Regions from separate parts of the Variovorax sp. LjRoot130 genome, predicted to be linked through region 2. Evidence: riboswitches for the same ligand, from Rfam matches in the RefSeq annotation. Region 2 holds a riboswitch; the other holds the start of a gene.
The links. A riboswitch is a leader RNA that binds a small molecule or an ion and turns the genes downstream of it on or off. The one in region 2 is predicted to bind S-adenosylhomocysteine.

Region 1 (10,668 bases), 670 kb from region 2:
CATGGTCGTGTCGTCCTCGTTGGTGATTTCATCGAAGGTGAAACCGTACTGGAAGCCGGAGCAGCCGCCGCCCTGCACGAACACGCGCAGCTTGAGGTCGGGGTTGCCCTCTTCTGCGATCAGGTCAGCCACCTTGGCGGCCGCACTGTCCGTGAAGATGATCGGCTCGGGCATCTGGGTCTGGATGTTTTCGGCAACGGCACTCATGTGGGAGAACTCCTGTGGAGGCCGAACGTGCGGCCAATGAGAGTGATGCTACTGCAATCAGCAAAAAGCCGCCCGAAGGCGGCTCTTTGACAGTGCGAGCGATAAGCCCAAAAGGCGATCAGCGCTTCGAGAACTGCTTGCGGCGGCGTGCGGAATGCAGACCGACCTTCTTGCGCTCGACTTCACGCGCATCGCGCGTCACGAAGCCGGCCTGGCTCAACACCGGCTTGAGCGTCGCGTCGTAGTCGATCAGCGCACGGGTGATGCCGTGGCGCGTCGCGCCGGCCTGGCCCGATTCGCCGCCGCCCGCCACGTTGACCATGATGTCGAAGGTTTCGACGTTGTTGGTCAAGAAGAGCGGTTGCTTGGCGATCATGATCGAGGTTTCGCGGCCAAAGAAATCCTGGATGTCTTTGCCGTTGACCGTGATCTTGCCGGTGCCTTTTTTCAGAAACACGCGGGCGACGCTCGATTTGCGACGGCCGGTGCCATTGTTCCATTCACCAATCATTCTCAAGGCTCCTTACAGTTCCAGCACTTTGGGCTGTTGGGCGGTATGCGGGTGCTCTGCGCCGCCGTACACCTTGAGTTTCTTGATCATTGCGTAGCCGAGCGGGCCCTTGGGCAGCATGCCCTTGACGGCCTTTTCCAGGGCGCGGCCCGGATGCTTGGCTTGCATGTCGCGGAAGTTGGTGGCCGTGATGCCGCCCGGGTAGCCCGAGTGGCGGTAGTACACCTTGTCAAGCGGCTTGGCGCCGGTGACGCGCAGCTGGGCTGCGTTGATGATGACAATGAAGTCACCGGTATCGACGTGAGGCGTGTAAATGGCCTTGTGTTTGCCGCGCAAACGGAGAGCAACTTCGCTGGCTACTCGTCCGAGGACCTTGTCGGTCGCGTCAATCACAAACCACTCGTGCGTCACGTCAGCGGGCTTGGCGCTGAACGTTTTGGTCATGAGTTTTCCTGCAAAGGAAGGTTTGGCGGGCCCTTTTCCACGGTCGGCGTTCCTCTGGCGGGAATCTCTTAGGTGGGGTTTTGAAGCTTCGCCGCGGGGCCACAAAAGCGCTGCGAAGCCTGCAATTATACGAAGAATCGAGCCAGCCGGGCAAATCCGGGGCCCCGGCGCCCTAGCGAATCACGCGAACGAGTTCGATCGATTCGCTCGTGCTGCTCGAATTGCCGCGCCGATGCTGAGCCTCGAAGCGCACGACGCGGCCCAGCTCGCGGGCGTACCAGGCCGTGGCCTCGAACGGCGTCCCGACCAGGGAGGCGCCGGTGCCGTACGAGGCATAGATCCATCCCGTGTACGCGATCTGGACGGCCCGGACTTCCGTTCCGTCCACGCGCATCGATCGTTCGCCGACGACGACGGCATCCAGTTCGTGCCGCCACTTCTCGCCCGTGGTCGCGACATAGTCTAGGTGCCAGCGCATGCCTGGCTTGATGTCCTTGCGACCCCATCCGCCCGGCGGCGAAGACGAATCGAAGTACCCGCCGGCCGGAGAAGCGACTGTCACAACCCGTCCGTCCGCCTTCTCGATCCGGCCGCCCATGTTGAAGAACAGTTCGTCGCCCGTGATGCGATCCAGCCGGTAGACGACCGAAGCACGGTTTCCGGTCAGTCGGTCCGTGCGTACATATTCGAGCGCATTGCCGGGACGAAGGGGATCGGTCAACCCGCGCGGGCCCATCGCGCCGTCGCCGCCCTCGGCGCGGCGCGCCATCGCAGCCTGCGCCCGGGCGGGGATTTCCGCGACGAAGTCGGCCGGCACCGCGAAGTTGAGGCTGCCGGCTTCGCGCACGCCGAAAGTCGTGACGCCGACCAGGCGCCCCTCGCTGTCGAACAACCCACCGCCGCTCGAGCCGGGAGAGACCGGCGCTGTGGTCTGCAGCAAGCGGGCGTCGGCAGCATCGCCGCCGCGCAGGCCCGACAGGATCCCCTCGCCGAGGGTGTTCTCGAAGCCGCGCGGGCTGCCGATGGCATACACCCGCTGTCCCACGCGCGCCGCGCCGGCCGGTGCGATCTGCAGCGGCGCCACGCGGAAGTTGGCCACCTTGATCTGGCACAAGTCCCGCTCGACGTCCGGATATTCGAGCGTCGCGCCGTAGGTGACGTTGTCTTGCCGAATCACGAAGCTGCTCGCCTTGGCCAGTACGTGGCAATTGGTGACCAGGCGGCCGGGCGCGACCACCACAGCGCTGCCGCCGCGCAGCGGGCGCTCCTGGGCATCGAAGGTGCGCACGGTCCAGACGCCGGGCGAGACTTTTTCGAACAGCGCGTCGGGTTCCAGCGCCTGCGCGCCGCCGGTGGCCAAGCCGCCTGCGATGAGCAGCGAGGTCCAGCGCAACGAATTCTTCATTGCCATCGTCATGGCTTGGCCGGCAGCAAGGCGTTGAGGTCGTCCATCGAGACCCGTGCAGCGGATGCGGGAACCGCACCAGCCGGCTCGGGCGCCGCCGGGCGAGCGCCTTGGGCGCTGCTGCCGCCGGGATCCTTCTTTGCCACCACAGTGCCGGTCACGGGGGGCTTGACAGCGGCAAGCGGGGTCGTCGTGCCCACGGTCACCCCCGCCACGGGCTGGTCGCCCTGCTGCGTGCTGCGGTCGAAGGTGCGCTCCTCGCCGAAGACGAGTTGCATCCAGCTCGGATAGTTGAAACCCGAGCCGGTCCCCACATCGATCGCGGCGCCGATTGCACCGCCGATGAGGACGTTGCCCACCATGCCCGCATTCACGCGTGAAACGGCCGATCCGACGGCTGGCGCCTGTCCCGCCTGCGTGCAGTGGATCGAAAGATTGCCGCCCGAGCGCCGCACGGGCACGCTCTGTCCGGACAGCCCGAGGGCCTCCCCCTTGTCGTTGGAAAGCCTGCATTCCGCGCCTTCGACCGTCTGTCCGCCCGGGGTGAGCGTCTCGATCTTCACGGTCTGCGTGGTGCCGTGCGTGACCGAGGCGCAGCCCGTCAAAATAGACAGAACGGCTGCGCCCACGCACAGGCCCCAGAATCGCCAGCTTGCTCCTCGCATCCTCGACCCCTCTTGTAATTCAATGTTACGGCGCGTGAGTCTAGCGTTCCCCCGTTCATCTTCCAGGCACTATTTCTCATGTTCAGCTACCGCCACGCCTTCCATGCCGGCAACCACGCCGACGTGCTCAAGCACACGGTGCTGATTGCCACGCTCGACCACCTGCTCGAAAAAGAGGCGGCCCTGACGGTGGTCGACACGCACGCAGGTGCCGGCCTCTACCGGCTCGACGGCGACTACGCGGGCACCAGCGGCGAGGCCGCCGAGGGCGTGCTGCGCCTCCTTTCGGAGGCGAAAGACGCGGCCGCGGCACCGCTGCCCGATGCGCTCGCGCGCTACCTCGAAGTGGTCCGCGACTTCAACCCCAAGGGCGGCGCGCGCATCTACCCCGGCTCGCCCTTCATCACGCACCACCTGCTGCGCGAGCACGACAAGCTCAAGCTCTTCGAGCTGCACCCGACCGATGCGCGCACCCTCGACGCCAACATCGCGCAGCTCGAGGCCGGGCGCCAGATCGCGGTGCTGCGCGACGACGGTTTCGGCAGCGCGACCAAGTTCCTGCCGCCGCCCTCGCGCCGCGCGCTGGTGCTGTGCGACCCGAGCTACGAGATCAAGAGCGACTATGCGCGCGTGCTCGATTTCGTGACCGCGGCGCTCAAGCGCTTCGCGACCGGCACCTATGCCGTGTGGTATCCGATCATTCCGCGGCCCGAGGCGCACGACCTGCCGCGCCGGCTCAAGACGCTGGCCACCAAGGCCGGCAAGTCCTGGCTGCATGCGACGCTGACGGTCAAGTCGAGCAAGATCGTCACCGACGCGTCGGGTGCCACGCACCGGCCGGGCCTGCCCGCGAGCGGCATGTTCCTGATCAATCCGCCCTACACGCTGAAGGCGCTGCTCGAGCCCGCGCTGCCGCAGATGGCGCAGCGCCTCGGCCAGGATCGCCACGCCGCCTCCTCGCTCGAGAGTGGCGGCTGAGCCGGCCGCCGCGGCGCGCTTCAGCGCCGCTGGCGCGGCGGCACTTCGCGGCTTCGTCTGGCCGCAGGAGGCTTCTTGGCAGGCGCTTCGGCAGCCGGCGCCACGTCCGCTGCCCCATTCGCCTCGACCACCGCGCCGGCACAGCGCGCGCCGTTCTTGTCCATGATCGACAACGCAACCTGCTTGATGCCCATCCCCAGCATGCCGATCGATTCGGCCGCGGCACGGCTCAGGTCGATGATGCGGCCCGAGGCATACGGCCCGCGGTCGTTGATGCGGACCAGCACCTCGCGCCCGTTCACCAGGCTGCGCACGCAGACGCGGGTGTTGAAGGGCAGCGTCTTGTGCGCGGCCGTCAGCTCCGTCATGTCGAAGCGCTCGCCGTTCGCGGTCTTGCGCTGGTGGAACTGGATGCCGTACCAGGAAGCGCCGCCGCGCTCGAAGATTTCGCGCGGGCCCGCGTCGCCCGGTGCGCCGTCGTCCGGCAATTCGTCGGCACCCGGCCCCGCGAGGTCATAGCGCGCCGAAGGCACCTGCGAACGCGGCGGCGCGCCGGGCGGCAGCGCGGGCTGCCGCGCCAGCGGCCGCAATCCCTGCGCGCCCTCGCCGGGCGAGGACGAGCGCGGCGTGGTGCAACCCGCCAGCCAGACGGCGGCGGCGACGAGCGCCAGCCGTCCGGCGAGGCGGCGCGACCTCATTCGTCCCAGCCCAGCCGCTCCAGCAACGCGAGCGTCGCCACCGACTGGTTCATCGTGTAGAAGTGCATCGCCGGCGCGCCGCCGCTGGCGAGGCGCGCGCAGAGCTCGGTCACCACGTCGAGACCGAAGGCCTTGATCGAGGCCATGTCGTCGCCGAAGCCCTGCAGCCGCAGCCGGATCCAGCGCGGGATCTCGGCGCCGCAGGCATCCGAGAAGCGCATCAGCTGGGTCGAGCTCGTGATCGGCATGATGCCTGGCACGATCGGCGCCGCGAGCCCCAGCTTGCGTGCCTCGTCGACGAAGCGGAAGTAGGCCTCGGGGCTGAAGAAGTACTGCGTGATCGCCGAGTCAGCGCCCGCATGCATCTTGGCCGCGAAGGCCTGCAGGTCCGCTTCGGGCGAGCGTGCCTGCGGATGCACTTCGGGATAGCAGGCGACCTCGATATGGAAATCGCGGCCGGTCTCTTCGCGGATGAAGGCGACGAGATCGCTCGCATAGTGGAACTCGCCGCCCATGCCGTAGCCGCTCGGCAGGTCGCCGCGCAGCGCGACCAGGCGCTTGACGCCCATGGCCTTGAGCTCCGCCAGCTGCTCGCGCACCGTGCTGCGGGTGGCGCCGATGCAGGAGAAATGGCAGGCGGCATCGACACCTTCGCCGAGGATCTCGCGCACCGTGCCGAAGGTGCCCTCGTGCGTCGAGCCGCCGGCGCCGTAGGTCACCGAGCAGAACTCGGGCTGCCGCACGTAGAGCTGCTGGCGCACGGTGCGCAGCTTGGCCGCGCCTTCGGGCGTCTTCGGCGGAAAGAATTCAAAGCTCAACGGAAGGCGCACGGCCGGCTCCTGGTTCGCCGTTCGCACGAACGGCATGGATGAAGAATTCGCGGTTGCCGTCGCCGCCAGTGATCGGGCTGTCGAACCACGCTGCAACGCGCAGGCCGAGCTCCGCGCACGCCGTGCGCAGGCGCTGTTCGACCACTGCAAAAAGCGCCGCATCGCGCACGATGCCGCCCTTGCCGACCTGTCCCGGCTGCAACTCGAATTGAGGCTTGACCAGCATCAGAAGTTCACCGGCCGGTGTGAGAAGCGGTATCAGCGCGGGCAGCACCAGCGTGAGCGAGATGAACGAGAGATCGCCGACGATCAGATCGAAATGCGTGTAGTCGGGCGAAGCATCGGCCCAGGCGGACGCGTCGAGCGTGCGCGCATTGACGCCTTCGACGGCGGTCACGCGCGCATCCTCGCGTATCCGTGCATGCAGCTGGCCATGGCCCACGTCCACACCCACCACATGCGCGGCGCCGCGCTGCAGCAGGCAGTCGGTGAAGCCGCCGGTCGACTGGCCGACGTCGAGGCAGCGCTTGCCCTGCACGTCGATGCCGCTCGCAGCGAGCGCGCCCTCGAGCTTGAGCCCGCCGCGCGAGACGTAGCGCGCCTCGGCCGCATCGACGAGCTCGAGTTCGGCCGTCTCCGGCACCTCGTCGCGGTTCTTGCCGACCACGCGCCAGGTCGTGCCGTCGCGCCAGCGCAGGCCGCCCGCGATCAGCCGCACGGCCTGCGAGCGCGAGGCGGCCAGGCCGCGTTCGACGAGCAACTGATCGGCGCGCACGCGCTCCGCTCAATAGCGGTAGGTGTCCGGCTTGTAAGGGCCGTTCTTGTTCACGCCGATGTAGGCGGCCTGTTCGTCGGTCAGCTCGGTCAGCATCGCGCCGACCTTCTTCAGGTGCAGGCGCGCCACCTTCTCGTCGAGGTGCTTGGGCAGCACGTAGACCTTGCCGGCCTGGTAGGCATCGGGCTTGGTGAAGAGCTCGATCTGGGCGATGGTCTGGTTGGCGAAGGACGAGGACATCACGAAGCTCGGATGGCCCGTGCCGCAGCCCAGGTTCACGAGGCGGCCCTTGGCCAGCAGAATGATCTTCTTGCCGTCCGGGAAGGTGATGTGGTCGACCTGCGGCTTGATCTCTTCCCACTCGTACTTCTCGAGCGAGGCGACGGCGATCTCGTTGTCGAAGTGGCCGATGTTGCAGACGATCGCCTGGTCCTTCATCGCGGCCATGTGCTCGTGGCGGATCACGTCGCGGTTGCCGGTGGTGGTCACGAAGATGTCGGCCTTGTCGGCGGCGTACTCCATGGTGACGACCTTGTAGCCTTCCATCGCGGCCTGCAGCGCGTTGATCGGGTCGATCTCGGTCACCCAAACCTGGGCGCTCAGCGCGCGCAGGGCCTGGGCCGAGCCCTTGCCCACGTCGCCGTAGCCGGCCACGCAGGCGACCTTGCCGGCGATCATCACGTCGGTGGCGCGCTTGATGCCGTCCACCAGCGATTCGCGGCAGCCGTAGAGGTTGTCGAACTTGCTCTTGGTCACCGAGTCGTTCACGTTGATGGCGCGGAACAGCAGCGTGCCCTTGGCGCTCATCTCGTTCAGGCGGTGCACGCCGGTGGTGGTCTCTTCGGTTACGCCGATGATCTCGGCCGACTTGCGCGTGTACCAGGTCGCGTCGACGGCCAGCTTGGCCTTGATCGCCGCGTAGAGGATGCGCTCCTCGTCGCTGGTCGGGTTGGCCAGCACGCTCTGGTCCTTCTCGGCCTTCTGGCCCAGGTGCATCAAGAGCGTGGCGTCGCCGCCGTCGTCAAGAATCATGTTCGGGCCTTCGCCGGCCGAGCCCTTGGGACCGAAGTCGAAGATGCGGTGGGTGTAGTCCCAGTAATCTTCGAGCGACTCGCCCTTGATCGCGAACACCGGCGTGTTGGTGGCCGCGATGGCGGCGGCGGCATGGTCTTGCGTCGAGAAGATGTTGCACGAGGCCCAGCGCACGGTGGCGCCCAGCGCCTGCAGGGTTTCGATCAGCACTGCGGTCTGGATCGTCATGTGCAGTGAGCCGGTGATGCGTGCGCCCTTCAGGGGCTGGCTCTTGGCGAATTCTTCGCGGATGGCCATCAGGCCGGGCATTTCGGTTTCCGCGATGCGGATTTCCTTGCGGCCCCAGGCGGCAAGGGAGATATCGGCGATGGCCTGGTCGGCGGTGGACTTGAGAACGGCGCTCATGTGGACTCCAAAACAAGTTTGAATGATGCCGCTGTGTTCGGGGGACGAGACTCACCGCGAGAACAGCGGGTGAGCGTGGTTGCGAAGGGGTCCGAGCCTCACGCCTGGCGGCGCTGCAACGCTCCTCGGAAGCGGCATTTTAGCGCGTGCCGCTTTTCCGTCGCCAGCGGCGATTTGCGGATCGGCCTAGACTGCAACGCCCCCCAACCGCCGCCCTCGCGGCCCCACCATCATGTTCAAAGTCAAGCTCTTTGCTGCATCGTTCGTGATTGCCTTGTCCGCCGCGGCGGCGGCGCAGGAAACCGTGCGCGTGCGCGGCGTCATCGCGCGTGCCGATGCGAATTCGCTGACCGTGAAGGACCGCAGCGGCGAAACCGTCACGATGGTGCGCCCTGCCGACATGAACGTCTCAGAAGTCATTCCGCTCACGCTGGCCGACATCAAGCCGGGCAGCTTCGTCGGCGCCGGCGCCGTGCCGCAACCCGACGGCACGCAGCGCGCCGTGGAAGTGCTTGTGTTTCCGGAGGCCGCGCGCGGGACCGGCGAAGGCTTTCGCCCCTGGGACCTGATGCCCCAGAGCACGATGACCAACGCCACCGTGGCGCAGCTCGAAGCGGCGCCGTCCTCAGCGCCGGGCGGCCACAAGCTGCTGCTCAAGTACAAGGACGGCGAGCAGACCGTCATCGTGCCGCGCGGCACGCCGGTCGTGACCTTCAAGCCGGGCAATGCGGACCAGGCGGCCCTGGTGGTGCCGGGCGCCAAGGTGGTGATCACCGCGCAGGTGAAGGAAGGCAAGCCCACCGCGCTGCGCATGCTGGTCGGGCGCAATGGCTTCACGCCGCCGATGTGACGGCTCGTTAAAATTGCGGGCTTTGCCGCCAGCAGCCCGCGCCCGTGAGCGCGCTCCGCGTTCACCCCCATGACCTTCGCCTCCGAAACCCGCCGCCGCCGCACCTTCGCGATCATTTCCCACCCCGACGCCGGCAAGACCACGCTGACCGAGAAGCTGCTGCTGTTCTCCGGCGCGATCCAGATCGCCGGTTCGGTGAAGGCGCGCAAGGCCTCGCGCCACGCCACCTCCGACTGGATGGAGATCGAGAAGCAGCGCGGCATCTCGGTGGCCAGCTCGGTGATGCAGATGCTCTACCGCGAGCACGTGATCAACCTGCTCGATACGCCGGGCCACAAGGACTTCTCCGAAGACACCTACCGCGTGCTGACCGCGGTCGACTCGGCCCTGATGGTGATCGACGCGGCCAACGGCGTCGAAGCGCAGACGCGCCGCCTGATCGAGGTCTGCCGCCAGCGCGACACGCCCATCATCACCTTCGTCAACAAGATGGACCGCGAGGTGCGCGAGCCGCTGGAGCTGCTCGACGAGATCGAGCGCGAACTCGGCATGCCCTGCGTGCCGATGACCTGGCCGGTGGGCCAGGGCAAGAGCTTCGGCGGCATCGTGAACCTGCGCACGCAGGCGATGACGGTGTTCGAGTCGGGCAGCGAGCGGCTGCCGCAGGACTTCGAAGCCATGCCGCTGGCCGAGCGCGAAGCGCTGCAGAAGCGCTTCGGTCACGAGTTCGACACCGCCATGGAGAGCATGGAGCTCGCCACCGGCGCCTCGCCCACCTGGGACCGCGTGGCCTTCCTCGCCGGCAAGCAGACGCCGGTGTTCTTCGGCTCCGGCGTCAACAACTTCGGCGTGATGGAAGTGCTCGACGCGCTGGTCGACCTCGCGCCGCCGCCGCAGCCGCGCACCAGCACCACGCTGGTCAACCGGCAGCCGGTGGTCAAGGAGATCCAGCCAGAAGATAAGGACTTCGCCGGCGTCGTTTTCAAGGTGCAGGCCAACATGGACGCCAATCACCGCGACCGCATCGCCTTCGTGCGCATGGCCTCGGGCAAGTACACGCCGGGCATGAAGCTCAAGGTGCAGCGCACCGCGAAGGAGCTGCGCCCCACCAGCGTCGTGACCTTCATGAGCCAGCGCCGCGAGGCGGTGGAAGAGGCCTATGCGGGCGACATCGTCGGCTTCACCACCCACGGGGGCGTGCAGTTGGGCGACACCATCACCGACGGCGCCTCGCTGCAGTTCACCGGCCTGCCCTTCTTCGCGCCCGAGCTCTTCATGACCGTGATTCTCAAGAACCCGCTGCGCACCAAGCAGCTGCAGCAGGGCCTGGCCCAGCTCGGCGAGGAAGGCGCGATCCAGGTGTTCCGCCCCGAGGTCGGCGGGCCGATGCTGCTGGGCGCCGTGGGGCAGCTGCAGTTCGAAGTGGTGCAGCATCGCCTGAAGACCGAATACGACGCCGACGTGCGGCTGGAAGGCTGCCAATACACCGGCGCGCGCTGGATCACGGCCGACACGCCGGCCGAGCTGCGAGCCTTCACCGACGCCTACCCGGCGCGCATGGCACTCGACGCAGCGAACACGCTGGCTTACCTCTGCACCTCACCCTACGACGTGCGGCTGGCGCAGGAGCGCTTCCCGAAGATCCATTTCCATCCGCTGCGCGAGCATGCGGGGCTTGCACTTCAAACGGCCGGTTGATGCTCCCACTGAGCGCATGGCCCACTGAAGATCGCCAGCAAATCGCAGGCGTCCTTACCGACATCGACGACACGCTGACCACCGAGGGCGCCATCACGTCCGATGCGCTGCAGGCGCTGCACGACCTGAAGGCGGCTGGCCTGCCGGTGATCGCGATCACCGGCCGTTCC
Region 2 (10,668 bases):
GTGAAATATCCGGGCTAGGGCTTCTTCTTGCGCGCGATCAGCGCGACGAAGCGCTGCGCGCCCAGGCCCAGCGGGCGCTCGCGCGACCACACCACGTCGACCCACAGGTCGAGCCCGTTCGACAGGTTCTCGAACGGAATCTCCACCAGCGCGCCGGCCGCCACGTGCGGCCGCGCGAAATTGCGCGGCAGCCAGCCCCAGCCCAGGCCGGCCGTGATCAGGCTCAGCGCGGCCAAGGCGTTGTCGGTGCGCCAGACATGGCGCGCAAAGACGAAGCGCGGGTCGCTGGTCGCGAGATCGCGCCCGGCCACCACGATCTGGCGCGTGGTCGTCAGGTGCTCCTCGCGCAGCCGGCCGCCGGCCGCGGCCAGCACCGGATGGTCGGGCGCCATCACGGCCACCATGGTGTCGCTGGCCACTTCCTGAAAGCCCTCGCGGCCGTCGAGGCTGGGCCGCTCGAAGACCAGCGCCAGCTGCGCGCGGCCGCTGTGCAGCAGCGCCAGCGCATCGGCTTGCGGCGCCGCCAGCACCTCGACTTCCAGCAGCGGGTATTCCCGCGCCAGCGCGGCCAGCGGCGCGCTCCACGGCGCGGCCAGCAGCTCGGGCGCGATCGCGAGCGTGAGCCGGTTCTCCAGGCCCTGCGTCAGCGCCAGCGCCTGCACCTGCAGCTGCTTGAGCTGCGCGGCGAGCAGCCGCGCCTGCGGCTCCAGCGAACGCGCCGCGGCCGTCGGCTGGGGCTCGCGGCCGCCGCGGTCGAAGAGCGGCAGGTCCAGCTCGGCCTCGAGGTTCGCGATCGCCATGCTCACCGCCGAGGGCACGCGGCCGAGCGCCCGCGCGGCGGCCGAGAAGGAGCCGTGGTCGAGCACGGCCAGAAACACGTGCACGTTGTCGCTGGAAAAACTCATGGCAACGGCCTTTCAATAATTCTGAAAGAAGATGACTTTTTATATCAGATGAGCGCACATAAAGTAGGGGCCAAACCGCCAATCCAAACAGGAAGATTTCATGCAAGGGCTCAAGCGCCGCGTCGTCTACATCACGCTCTACGAAGGTCTCGCCATCGTCGCGGCCAGCGCCGGACTGGCGCTGATGTCGGGGCAGGGCATGGGCCACTCGGGCGTGCTGGCCGTCATCGCCTCGGTCATCGCGATCCTCTGGAACCTCGCCTTCAACACCCTGTTCGAGCGCTGGGAGTCGCGCCAGGCCGTGCGCGGCCGCAGCTTGCGCCGCCGCGTCGCCCACGCGATCGGCTTCGAGGGCGGCCTGGTCGCCTTCCTGGTGCCGGTCTTCGCCTGGTGGATGGAGGTGAGCCTGTGGCAGGCGCTGGTGATGGACCTGGGCCTGGTGGTGTTCTTCCTGGTCTACACCTTCGTCTTCAACTGGGCCTTCGACCTGCTGTTCGGCCTGCCCGCATCGGCCGCCGGCGTGGCCCAGCCGGCGTAAAATCCGCGGCTCCCAAGGAGCGTTGCAGCGCGGTACCTTCCATCCGAAGCCTCCGCGTCAGGCTTGGGCTTGCAACGACGCTCGCCTGACCCACGTTCCGCAGGTGAGCCCATGTCCTCCGATCCGTCTTCCGTCCCTGTTCTCCCGGTTCCTCCGATGAAGCTGTCCGGCCTCGAGCCGGTGCAGATCGGCCAAGGCACGCTCTTCGTCAACATCGGCGAGCGCACCAACGTCACCGGCTCCAAGGCTTTCGCCCGCATGATCCTGAACGGCCAGTTCGAGGAAGCGCTGGCGGTCGCGCGCCAGCAGGTCGAGAACGGCGCGCAGGTGATCGACATCAACATGGACGAGGCCATGCTCGACAGCAAGGCCGCGATGGTGCGCTTCCTGAACCTGATCGCCAGCGAGCCCGACATCGCGCGCGTGCCGATCATGATCGACAGCTCCAAGTGGGAGGTGATCGAAGCCGGCCTGCGCTGCATCCAGGGCAAGGGCATCGTCAACTCGATCAGCATGAAGGAGGGCGAGGCCCAGTTCAAGCACCACGCGACGCTGCTGCGCCGCTACGGCGCGGCCGCGGTCGTGATGGCCTTCGACGAGCAGGGCCAGGCCGACACCTACGAACGCAAGATCGAGATCTGCGAGCGCGCCTATCGCATCCTGGTCGACGAGATCGGCTTCCCGCCCGAGGACATCATCTTCGACCCCAACATCTTCGCGATCGCCACCGGCATCGAGGAGCACAACAACTACGCGGTCGACTTCATCAACGCCACGCGCTGGATCAAGGAAAACCTGCCGGGCGCCAAGGTGTCGGGCGGCGTCTCGAACGTGAGCTTCAGCTTCCGCGGCAACGACCCGGTGCGCGAAGCGATCCACACCGTGTTCCTCTACCACGCGATCAAGGCGGGCATGGACATGGGCATCGTCAACGCCGGCATGGTGGGCGTCTACGACGACCTCGAACCCGAGCTGCGCGAGCGCGTGGAAGACGTGGTGCTGAACCGCCGCCCCGACGCCGGCGAGCGCCTGGTCGAAGTGGCCGAAACCGCCAAGAGCGGCGCCAAGGACGAGAGCAAGAAGCTCGAGTGGCGCGGCACGCCCGAGCACCCGGTGCACGTGAACCAGCGGCTCTCGCATGCGATGGTGCACGGCATCACCGACTTCATCGTCGAGGACACCGAAGAGGCCTACCAGCAGATCCTGGCCAAGGGCGGCCGGCCGCTGCACGTGATCGAAGGCCCGCTGATGGACGGCATGAACATCGTCGGCGACCTGTTCGGCCAGGGCAAGATGTTCCTGCCGCAGGTGGTGAAGTCGGCGCGCGTGATGAAGTCGGCCGTGGCCCACCTCATTCCCTACATCGAGGAAGAGAAGCGCCAGGACGAAGCCGCGGGCCGCGACGTGCGCACCAAGGGCAAGATCATCATCGCCACCGTCAAGGGCGACGTGCACGACATCGGCAAGAACATCGTGACCGTCGTGCTCCAGTGCAACAACTTCGAGGTGGTGAACATGGGCGTGATGGTCCCGTGCCACGAGATCCTGGCGCGCGCCAAGGTCGAGGGCGCGGACATCGTGGGCCTGTCGGGCCTGATCACGCCCAGCCTCGAGGAGATGCAATACGTCGCCGGCGAGATGCAGAAGGACGAGCATTTCCGCATCAAGAAGATCCCGCTTCTGATCGGCGGCGCCACCACCAGCCGCGTGCACACGGCGGTGAAGATCGCGCCGCACTACGAAGGGCCGGTGGTCTACGTGCCCGACGCCTCGCGCAGCGTGAGCGTGGCGCAGTCGCTGCTGTCCGACCAGGCGGCGGCCTATATCGACGAGATCAACGCCGACTACGACAAGGTCCGCCACCAGCACGCCAACAAGAAGCAGACGCCGCTGTGGCCGCTCGCGAAGGCGCGCGCCAACAAGACGCCGATAGCCTGGTCGAATTACCTGCCGCCGGTGCCGAAGTTCATCGGCCGGCGCGTGTTCAAGAACTTCGACCTGACCGAGCTCGCGAAGTACATCGACTGGGGGCCCTTCTTCCAGACCTGGGACCTCGCGGGCCCGTTCCCGGCGATCCTCAAGGACGAGGTGGTCGGCACCGAGGCCGTGCGCGTGTATGCCGACGGCCAGCGCATGCTCAAGCGGCTGATCGAAGGGCGCTGGCTCAGCGCCAGCGGCGTGATCGGCTTCTGGCCCGCCAACACCGAGAACGACGACGACATCGTGCTCTATACCGACGAATCGCGCACCGAAGCCGCGCTCACCTGGTACGGGTTGCGCCAGCAGACCGAGAAGCAGGCCATCGAAGGCGTCATGCGCCCGAGCCGCTGCCTGGCCGACTTTGTCGCGCCGCGCGAGAGCGGCCTGAAGGACTACGTCGGCATGTTCGCCGTCACCGGCGGGCTCGGCGTCGAGAAGAAGGAGAAGTACTTCGTCGACGACCTCGACGACTACTCGGCCATCATGCTCAAGGCGCTGGCCGACCGGCTGGCCGAGGCCTTCGCCGAGGCGCTGCATCACCGCGTGCGCACCGATCTCTGGGGCTATGCGCCCGACGAGGGCTTGAGCAACGAGGACATGATCGGCGAGAAGTACCGCGGCATCCGCCCCGCGCCGGGCTATCCGGCATGCCCCGACCACAGCGTGAAGCGGCCGATGTTCGACCTCCTGAACTGCGCGGACATTGGGATGACCCTGACGGAGAGCCTCGCCATGATGCCCGCCGCCAGTGTCAGCGGCTTCTACCTGAGCCATCCTGAGGCGACCTACTTCAACGTCGGCAAGATCGGGCACGACCAGTTGCAGGATCAGGCAGCGCGACGCAAGCAGAGCGAAGCGGATCTCGAGCGGCTGCTGGCCCCCAATCTCTGATGCTTCAGAAACTGATGTTTGCTGCCGCGCACTATGCGGCGCTGGCGATCTTCGTTGCCGGCTGCTGGGGCTTCGGGCGGGTGGTGCAGTCGCGCATGGGTTCGCCGGTGCGCCACGACGTCTGGCTCGAGACCGCGATGGCCACCGCGCTCGGCGTCGGGGTCTTCATCTGCGCGTTCCAGCTGCTCGGCATCGCGGGCGCGTTCGACATCGCCGGCGTGCTGCTGCTGGCCGCGATCGGCTTTGCGGTGGCGTGCGTGCAGTTTCCGGCATGGAGGCGGGAGGTGCGCGCCTTCGACCCGGGGCTGCCCCTGTCATGGGTCGACAAGGCGGGCCTGGTCGCGCTGGCGCTGGTCGCGCTGCCGACGCTGCTGGCGCCGCTGGCGCCGCCGGCCGCCTTCGACGAGTTGATGTACCACCTGCCGTATGCGCGCGAGGTGGCGCAAAGCGGCTCTCTCGGCATCCATGAGTGGCTGCGCTATCCCTGGTTTCCGTACAACTACAACCTGCTCTATGCCGCCGCGCTCTTGGTCGGCGACGACGTGTTGGCGCATTTCCTGAACGCGCTGGCCGGCTGGCTGTCGGTGTGGATGGTCTACCGCCTGGGCGTGCTGCACCTGAACCGCGTGCTGGGCTGCGCGGGCGCCGCCATCTGGCTCGGCATGGGCGACTATTCGAACGCCTTGATCGACACGGGCGTCGCGCTGTTCGTGCTGGCGGCCTGCACGGCCTTGTGGTGGTGGCGCGAATCGCCACCGGAGCAGGGCCCGCGCTGGCTGGCACTGGCGGCTTTTTTCCTCGGCCTCGCGGCGGGCTCCAAGTACCAGGCGCTGACCTTCCTGCCGCTGGTGGCCTGGTTCGTGATCCGCCGCGAACGGCGCCCGGGCGTCTGGGCCGTCGCGCTGCTGTGCTTTCTCGTTCCCTGCATCTACTGGTACGCGCGCAATGCCGTGATGACGGGCGATCCCTTCAATCCCATCGGCGCGAAGCTGTTCGGCTTCAGCAACTGGAACCTGGCCGACTACAAGAACCAGCTCGACGACGTGCGCATCCATGCCGCCTTTCCCAGCCTCCTGATCTGGCCCGTGGTGCTCGCGCCTCTCAGCAAGGCCTGGCGGCGCTCGCCGGCCGTGCACGCCGCGATCATCTTCTGCGCCTACTCGGTGCTCGTGTGGACGCTGACCTCGCGCTACCCGCGCTACTTGACGGCTTCGTTCCCGCTGATCGCGCTGATTGCGGTGCTGGGCTGGCAGGTGCTGCTCGGCTGGATCGTGGCGGGGCTGCGCTGGCTGCTGCCGGTAGCCGGCCGCGTGGGCTGGCCGGCGCGCGCGGGCAGTCTCTTCGTCGTTGTCTTTCTGGCAGCGCTCGCGGCGGTGTCGGTCCGGCATACCGCGCGCGCGCTCACCAAGGTGTCGCCGACGCCCGAGACGCGGGAGGCCTTCCTGCGGGCCAACGTGCCCGGCTATGCCGTCATGAACTACCTGCGCGAGCACGCCACCGGCCGCGTCTACCAGATCGCGCTGAGCGAGGCGATCTACTACGGGCCCAACCCGATCTGGGGCGACGCGCTGGGACCGTGGCGCTACACGGACTTTCTTCCTCTTCCCCCGGCCGAGATGGCGCGCAAGCTCGCGGCACTGGGCTTCGAGGCCATCGTCATGCCCTACACGATGGTGCCGCAGATCACGACCAAGCCTGGATTCGACGATCATTTCGCCCTGATGTACGAGAAAGACGGCGCCAAGGCCTATCGCATCCTGCAATACAAGAATGACCGAGCACCCTGATCCGCGCCCAGCCCCGCTGCCCGCACTGCCCGCACTGCCCGCACTGCCCGCACTGCCCGCACTGCCCGCACTGCGTATAGCCGCCGTGATCCCGTGCTTCAACGAGGCACTGGCCATCGCGCAGGTGGTGGACGAGTTCCGCGTGGCCCTGCCCGAGGCCGAAGTCCATGTGTTCGACAACGCCTCGACCGACGACACCGCGGCCGTCGCCCGCGCCGCCGGTGCGCGCGTGACGCACGTGGCGCTGCGCGGCAAGGGCAATGTGGCGCGGCGCATGTTCGCCGACGTCGAGGCCGACATCTACGTGATGGTCGACGGCGATGCAACCTACGACCTCGGCGAGCTGCGCCGCCTGATCGACACGCTGGTCGAAGGCAACCTCGACATGGTGGTCGGCTCGCGCGTCGACGACGGCCACGACGCCCACACCTACCGAACGGGGCACCGCTTCGGCAACCGCCTTCTGACCGGCGCGGTGGCGGGGCTCTTCGGCGGCCATCTCACCGACATGCTCTCGGGCCTGCGCGTGTTCTCGCGGCGCTACGCCAAGTCCTTCCCGGCCGTCTCGGAGGGCTTCGAGATCGAGACCGAGCTCACGGTCCATGCGCTGGAATTGCGCATGCCCTTCGCCGAACTGCCGGTGCGCTACCGCTCGCGCCCGGAGGGCTCGCACAGCAAGCTCTCGACCTACCGCGACGGCTGGCGCATCCTCAAGACCATCTGCAAGCTGTTCGTGAGCGAGCGGCCGCTGCTCTTCTTCTCGGGCATCGCGACCGTGCTGGCGCTGGCCTCGCTCGTGGCGGCCGTGCCGCTGGCCCTCACCTACATCGACACGGGCCTGGTACCGCGCCTGCCGACGGCCGTGCTGCTGACCGGCACCATGCTGGCCGCGATGCTGGCCTTCGTCTGCGGCATCGTGCTGCACACCGTGACCATCGGGCGGCAGGAGGCCAAGCGGCTGCGCTATCTCTCCATCCCGGGTGTGCGCCATCGCGGCCGGCCATGAGGGCGGGCCGCGAGTTCCTGTTCTTCGCGGCCGCCGGCGTGGCGGGCCTGGGCGTCGATGTCGGCGTGCTGTATCTCGCGGCCCCCGTGCTCGGCTGGTATCTGGCACGGGTGCTGTCCTTCGTCGCAGCCGCGACGGCGACCTGGGCGCTGAACCGGCGCTACGCCTTCAGCGCGCGGCATTCGGAGGTATCGCTGGCGCGCGAATACCTCGGCTACCTGCTGACCATGCTGGGCGGCGCCTTCGTCAACTACGGCGTCTATGTGCTGGTGCTGCACACGCTGAGCGGCCCATGGGCGCCGGCGGCCGGCGTGGCGCTTGGCAGCCTGACGGGGATGGTGCTCAACTTTCTTTCCGCGCGGCACCTGATATTCAAGTCGAGGCGCGAGCGGTGAGGGCTGCTGTCGCCTGATCACGGTCACAACGAGTAGCACGGCATCGCGCGGCCGAGTAGCGCCACGCGTGACTTGCCGGGCTGGGCCGGATCGCCTCTGAGTTTTCAGGAGACGCCGTCCTCCCATATTTCGTCCTGGATTGTGGACCGCGCCCTTACGGGGCGCACGCCGACAGTGACTGCCTGCGGTGCGGATACGCTGCTACTTCCATCCGCTCGCGCAGGCATCGCTCGATGACCTTTTCCCGCCGCAAGTTCCTGCTGATTGCTGGGGCGCTCGCTGCATCCGGTGCATCGTGGGCGGCCTGCGCTGCCAAGACATCGGCCGCAGCCAAGACCGCCCCCTCCGATGCGAAGAAACCCAGGGCATTGGACCGGCTCAATGCGGCGACTGAGACGCCGATGCTTTCCCAGGGCGCCAGAGGCGCCGCGGTGGTTCGTGCCCAGATCCTGCTTGACCGCGCATGGTTCTCGCCCGGCGAGATCGACGGCGGCTTTGGTGCAAACATGCGGCGTGTGGTGGCCGCGTACCAGACGGCGAGCGGCATCGCCCCTACCGGCAAGGTGGACGCCGCCACCTGGACGGCCCTCAGAAACGACACCGCGCCTTTGTTCGCCGCATACGTCGTCACCGAGAGGGATGCTGCCGGGCCCTTCACGGCGACGCCAAGGGACATGGCCGATAGGGCAAAGCTGAAATCGCTCGACTACGAATCCGTCGAGGAAGCGTTGTCGGAGAAGCATCACATGGCGCCGAAGCTGCTGGCGGACCTGAACAAGGGCGCGCGATTCAGGGCCGGCGATGAGATCGCGATTGTCAACGTGGCCGGCGCTGCGGATCCAGCGGTTGTGAAAGCCGCGGCGTCGATCGAGATCGACAAGTCCGAGCACATGCTCTTCGTGCTCGACCGCGACGGCAAGCCGCTGGCGGGCTTCCCGATCAGTATCGGCGGGCGGCTTGATCCCTTGGAACTCGGCAGGATGAAGGTCACCAACGAAGTGAAGAATCCGACCTTCACCTACGATCCCGGGCTCCTCAAGAATGCGCCAGCGAAGGCGAAGAAGGTCGAAGTGCCGCCCGGCCCCAACAATCCGGTGGGCAGCACCTGGATTGGACTTTCGAAACCGCACTGGGGCATTCACGGAACGCCGTCTCCCGCGCGCGTCGGTCACCAGGAAACCAATGGCTGCATTCACTTGACCAACTGGGATGCGGCGCGATTGTCGACGCTGGCCAAGACCGGGTTTGCGGTGGAGGTAAAGCCATAGTGGCCGTGGTGGGTCGGCGCAGTCTCGTGGCGGCCGCGCTCTTCGTTTCGCCACTCTGCGCCTCGGCGCAGCCAGGAGGCGCGCCATCGGAGGCGCCCGCAGCGCAAGCGCCGGTCATGGCCGATGGGTCGGCCTTGCTGGCAAATCGCAAGCAGACCGTTCTCGGCTTCATAAGTCGCGCCATGAATCGAGGCAGTGAGCGGCAAGAGCGGTGACCCAGAACGGATCATCCGGATCGAAGGCAAGCCCGAACTTGGGAGTGATGAGAAGGCCTGCCTACTCAAACGCAGACGGATCTGTAGCGCGAACGAAAGATGCAAGTGCGGTGAACGGCACTGACAGATTGCCGATGTTCACGACCGGTGCTTGCGCGGTGATCTCTTCCAACCTACCGCAGTCCTGGAAACGGTAGACCACCGAGTCGTAGTCGAGCTCATTGAGCCCGACGCCGTTTCGGCACGTTCTCGCGGGCTTGCCTCGCATCTTCACGACCTCTTGTCTTGAGGCCGAGAACGATGTTTCATCGACGCATACGAACGGATCCAGATCCATTTGATCGCCGCGCGCGCTTCGTTCAGTCAGTGCACCCCCGACACCACCACCGGAATCTCGGTCGCCGGCGGCGTGTTGCGGCTGCGGCCGCAGCGCACGATGCCGTCGATCATCACCATGCCGACGCCCGGGATGTCGCCGAGCTGCACGCTTTCGAGCAGCGTCCTGCCGGCCGTGTGCTGCGCGCGGTCCATGAAGACGAAGTCGGCCGCGCGGCCGACCTCGATCAGCCCGCAGTTGAGCTTGCGGATGCGCGCCGTGTTGCCGGTCGCGAAGCAGAACACCAGCTCGGCCGGGATGTTCGCGATCGAGGACAGCATCGCCACCATGCGCAGGATGCCCAGCGGCTGCACGCCCGAGCCGGCCGGCCCATCGGTGCCGAGGATCACGCGGTGCGGGCACTTCAGGTCCAACGCCGCCTTGGCAGCCGCGATGGCCACGCGCTCGTTGCCGTTGTGCACGATCTCGATCGCGCGCGAAGACTTCTCGCACAGCTCGCACACATGCGCCTCGGGCAGCGAGGTGTGGCCGCCGTTGATGTGGCCGATGATGTCGGCATCGGCTTCGAGCACCACGTCCTTGTCGATCAGGCCCGAGCCGGGGATCGAGGGGCCGCCGGTGTGGATGGTGCTCTGGATGCCGTACTTGCGCGCCCAGGCCACCATCTCCTTGGCCTCGTAGCCGGCCTTCACCGAGCCCAGGCCCACTTCGCCGAGCAGGCCCACGCCGGCCTCGGCCATTTCCTTGAAGTCGCTCTCGACCATGCCCTTCTCGAGCACCGGCGCGCCCGCCAGCACCTTGACGCCGCCGGGGCGGAAGTTGTCGAAGGCGCGCTGCGCGGTGATGGCCAGGGCCTTCACGCCCACGATGTCCTTGGGCCGGCCCGGCAGGTGCACTTCGCCGGCCGAGATCATCGTGGTCACACCGCCGTTCATCGTCGAATCGATCCAGCCAAGCTGGCTCTGGCGCGGCGTCCAGTCGCCGAACACCGGGTGCACGTGGCTGTCGATCAGGCCGGGGGCGACGCAGGTCTTCTTGGCGTCGATCACGGTCTGCGCGCCTTCAAGATCGCAGTCCTTTTCCTTGCCGACCGCGACGATCAGCCCGTCGTTCACGACCAGGGTGTCGGCGTCCAGGATGGGCTTGTCGATGTCGCCCGAGAGCAACAGACCTATGTTCCGGATGACGACCTTGCCCGACTTTGCGCCGGTTGCGACTTCTGCCATTTCTTTGCCTCTTCGTGGGGTGAGGTTGAGGTGGTTTCTTCGTCGGAAGCGCCCGCGTCGACCGTGCGCAGCACGGTTTCGATCACGAAGTCTTCCCAGTGCGCCACGGCTTCCGGCGTC

Region 1: another riboswitch for S-adenosylhomocysteine. It lies ahead of ahcY (adenosylhomocysteinase); the one in region 2 lies ahead of metH (methionine synthase).

What each region holds. Positions count from the first base shown of each region.
Region 1 is NZ_CAXURM020000001.1:954,336-965,003, reverse strand. It holds gene erpA (iron-sulfur cluster insertion protein ErpA) at 1-207, opposite strand, end outside; gene rpsI (30S ribosomal protein S9) at 326-718, opposite strand; gene rplM (50S ribosomal protein L13) at 731-1,162, opposite strand; gene ACSQ86_RS04810 (S1C family serine protease) at 1,335-2,567, opposite strand; gene ACSQ86_RS04805 (hypothetical protein) at 2,576-3,196, opposite strand; gene ACSQ86_RS04800 (23S rRNA (adenine(2030)-N(6))-methyltransferase RlmJ) at 3,311-4,210, shown strand; gene ACSQ86_RS04795 (septal ring lytic transglycosylase RlpA family protein) at 4,231-4,908, opposite strand; gene metF (methylenetetrahydrofolate reductase [NAD(P)H]) at 4,905-5,738, opposite strand; gene ACSQ86_RS04785 (TlyA family RNA methyltransferase) at 5,716-6,513, opposite strand; gene ahcY (adenosylhomocysteinase) at 6,523-7,950, opposite strand; S-adenosyl-L-homocysteine riboswitch at 8,015-8,082, opposite strand; gene ACSQ86_RS04775 (hypothetical protein) at 8,183-8,800, shown strand; gene ACSQ86_RS04770 (peptide chain release factor 3) at 8,870-10,498, shown strand; gene ACSQ86_RS04765 (HAD-IIB family hydrolase) at 10,498-10,668, shown strand, end outside.
Region 2 is NZ_CAXURM020000001.1:287,791-298,458, forward strand. It holds gene ACSQ86_RS01490 (LysR family transcriptional regulator) at 15-905, opposite strand; gene ACSQ86_RS01495 (PACE efflux transporter) at 1,006-1,443, shown strand; S-adenosyl-L-homocysteine riboswitch at 1,454-1,533, shown strand; gene metH (methionine synthase) at 1,555-4,314, shown strand; gene ACSQ86_RS01505 (ArnT family glycosyltransferase) at 4,314-6,101, shown strand; gene ACSQ86_RS01510 (glycosyltransferase family 2 protein) at 6,154-7,107, shown strand; gene ACSQ86_RS01515 (GtrA family protein) at 7,104-7,502, shown strand; gene ACSQ86_RS01520 (L,D-transpeptidase family protein) at 7,736-8,770, shown strand; gene ACSQ86_RS01525 (hypothetical protein) at 9,047-9,322, opposite strand; gene ACSQ86_RS01530 (amidohydrolase family protein) at 9,349-10,548, opposite strand; gene ACSQ86_RS01535 (TetR family transcriptional regulator) at 10,494-10,668, opposite strand, start outside.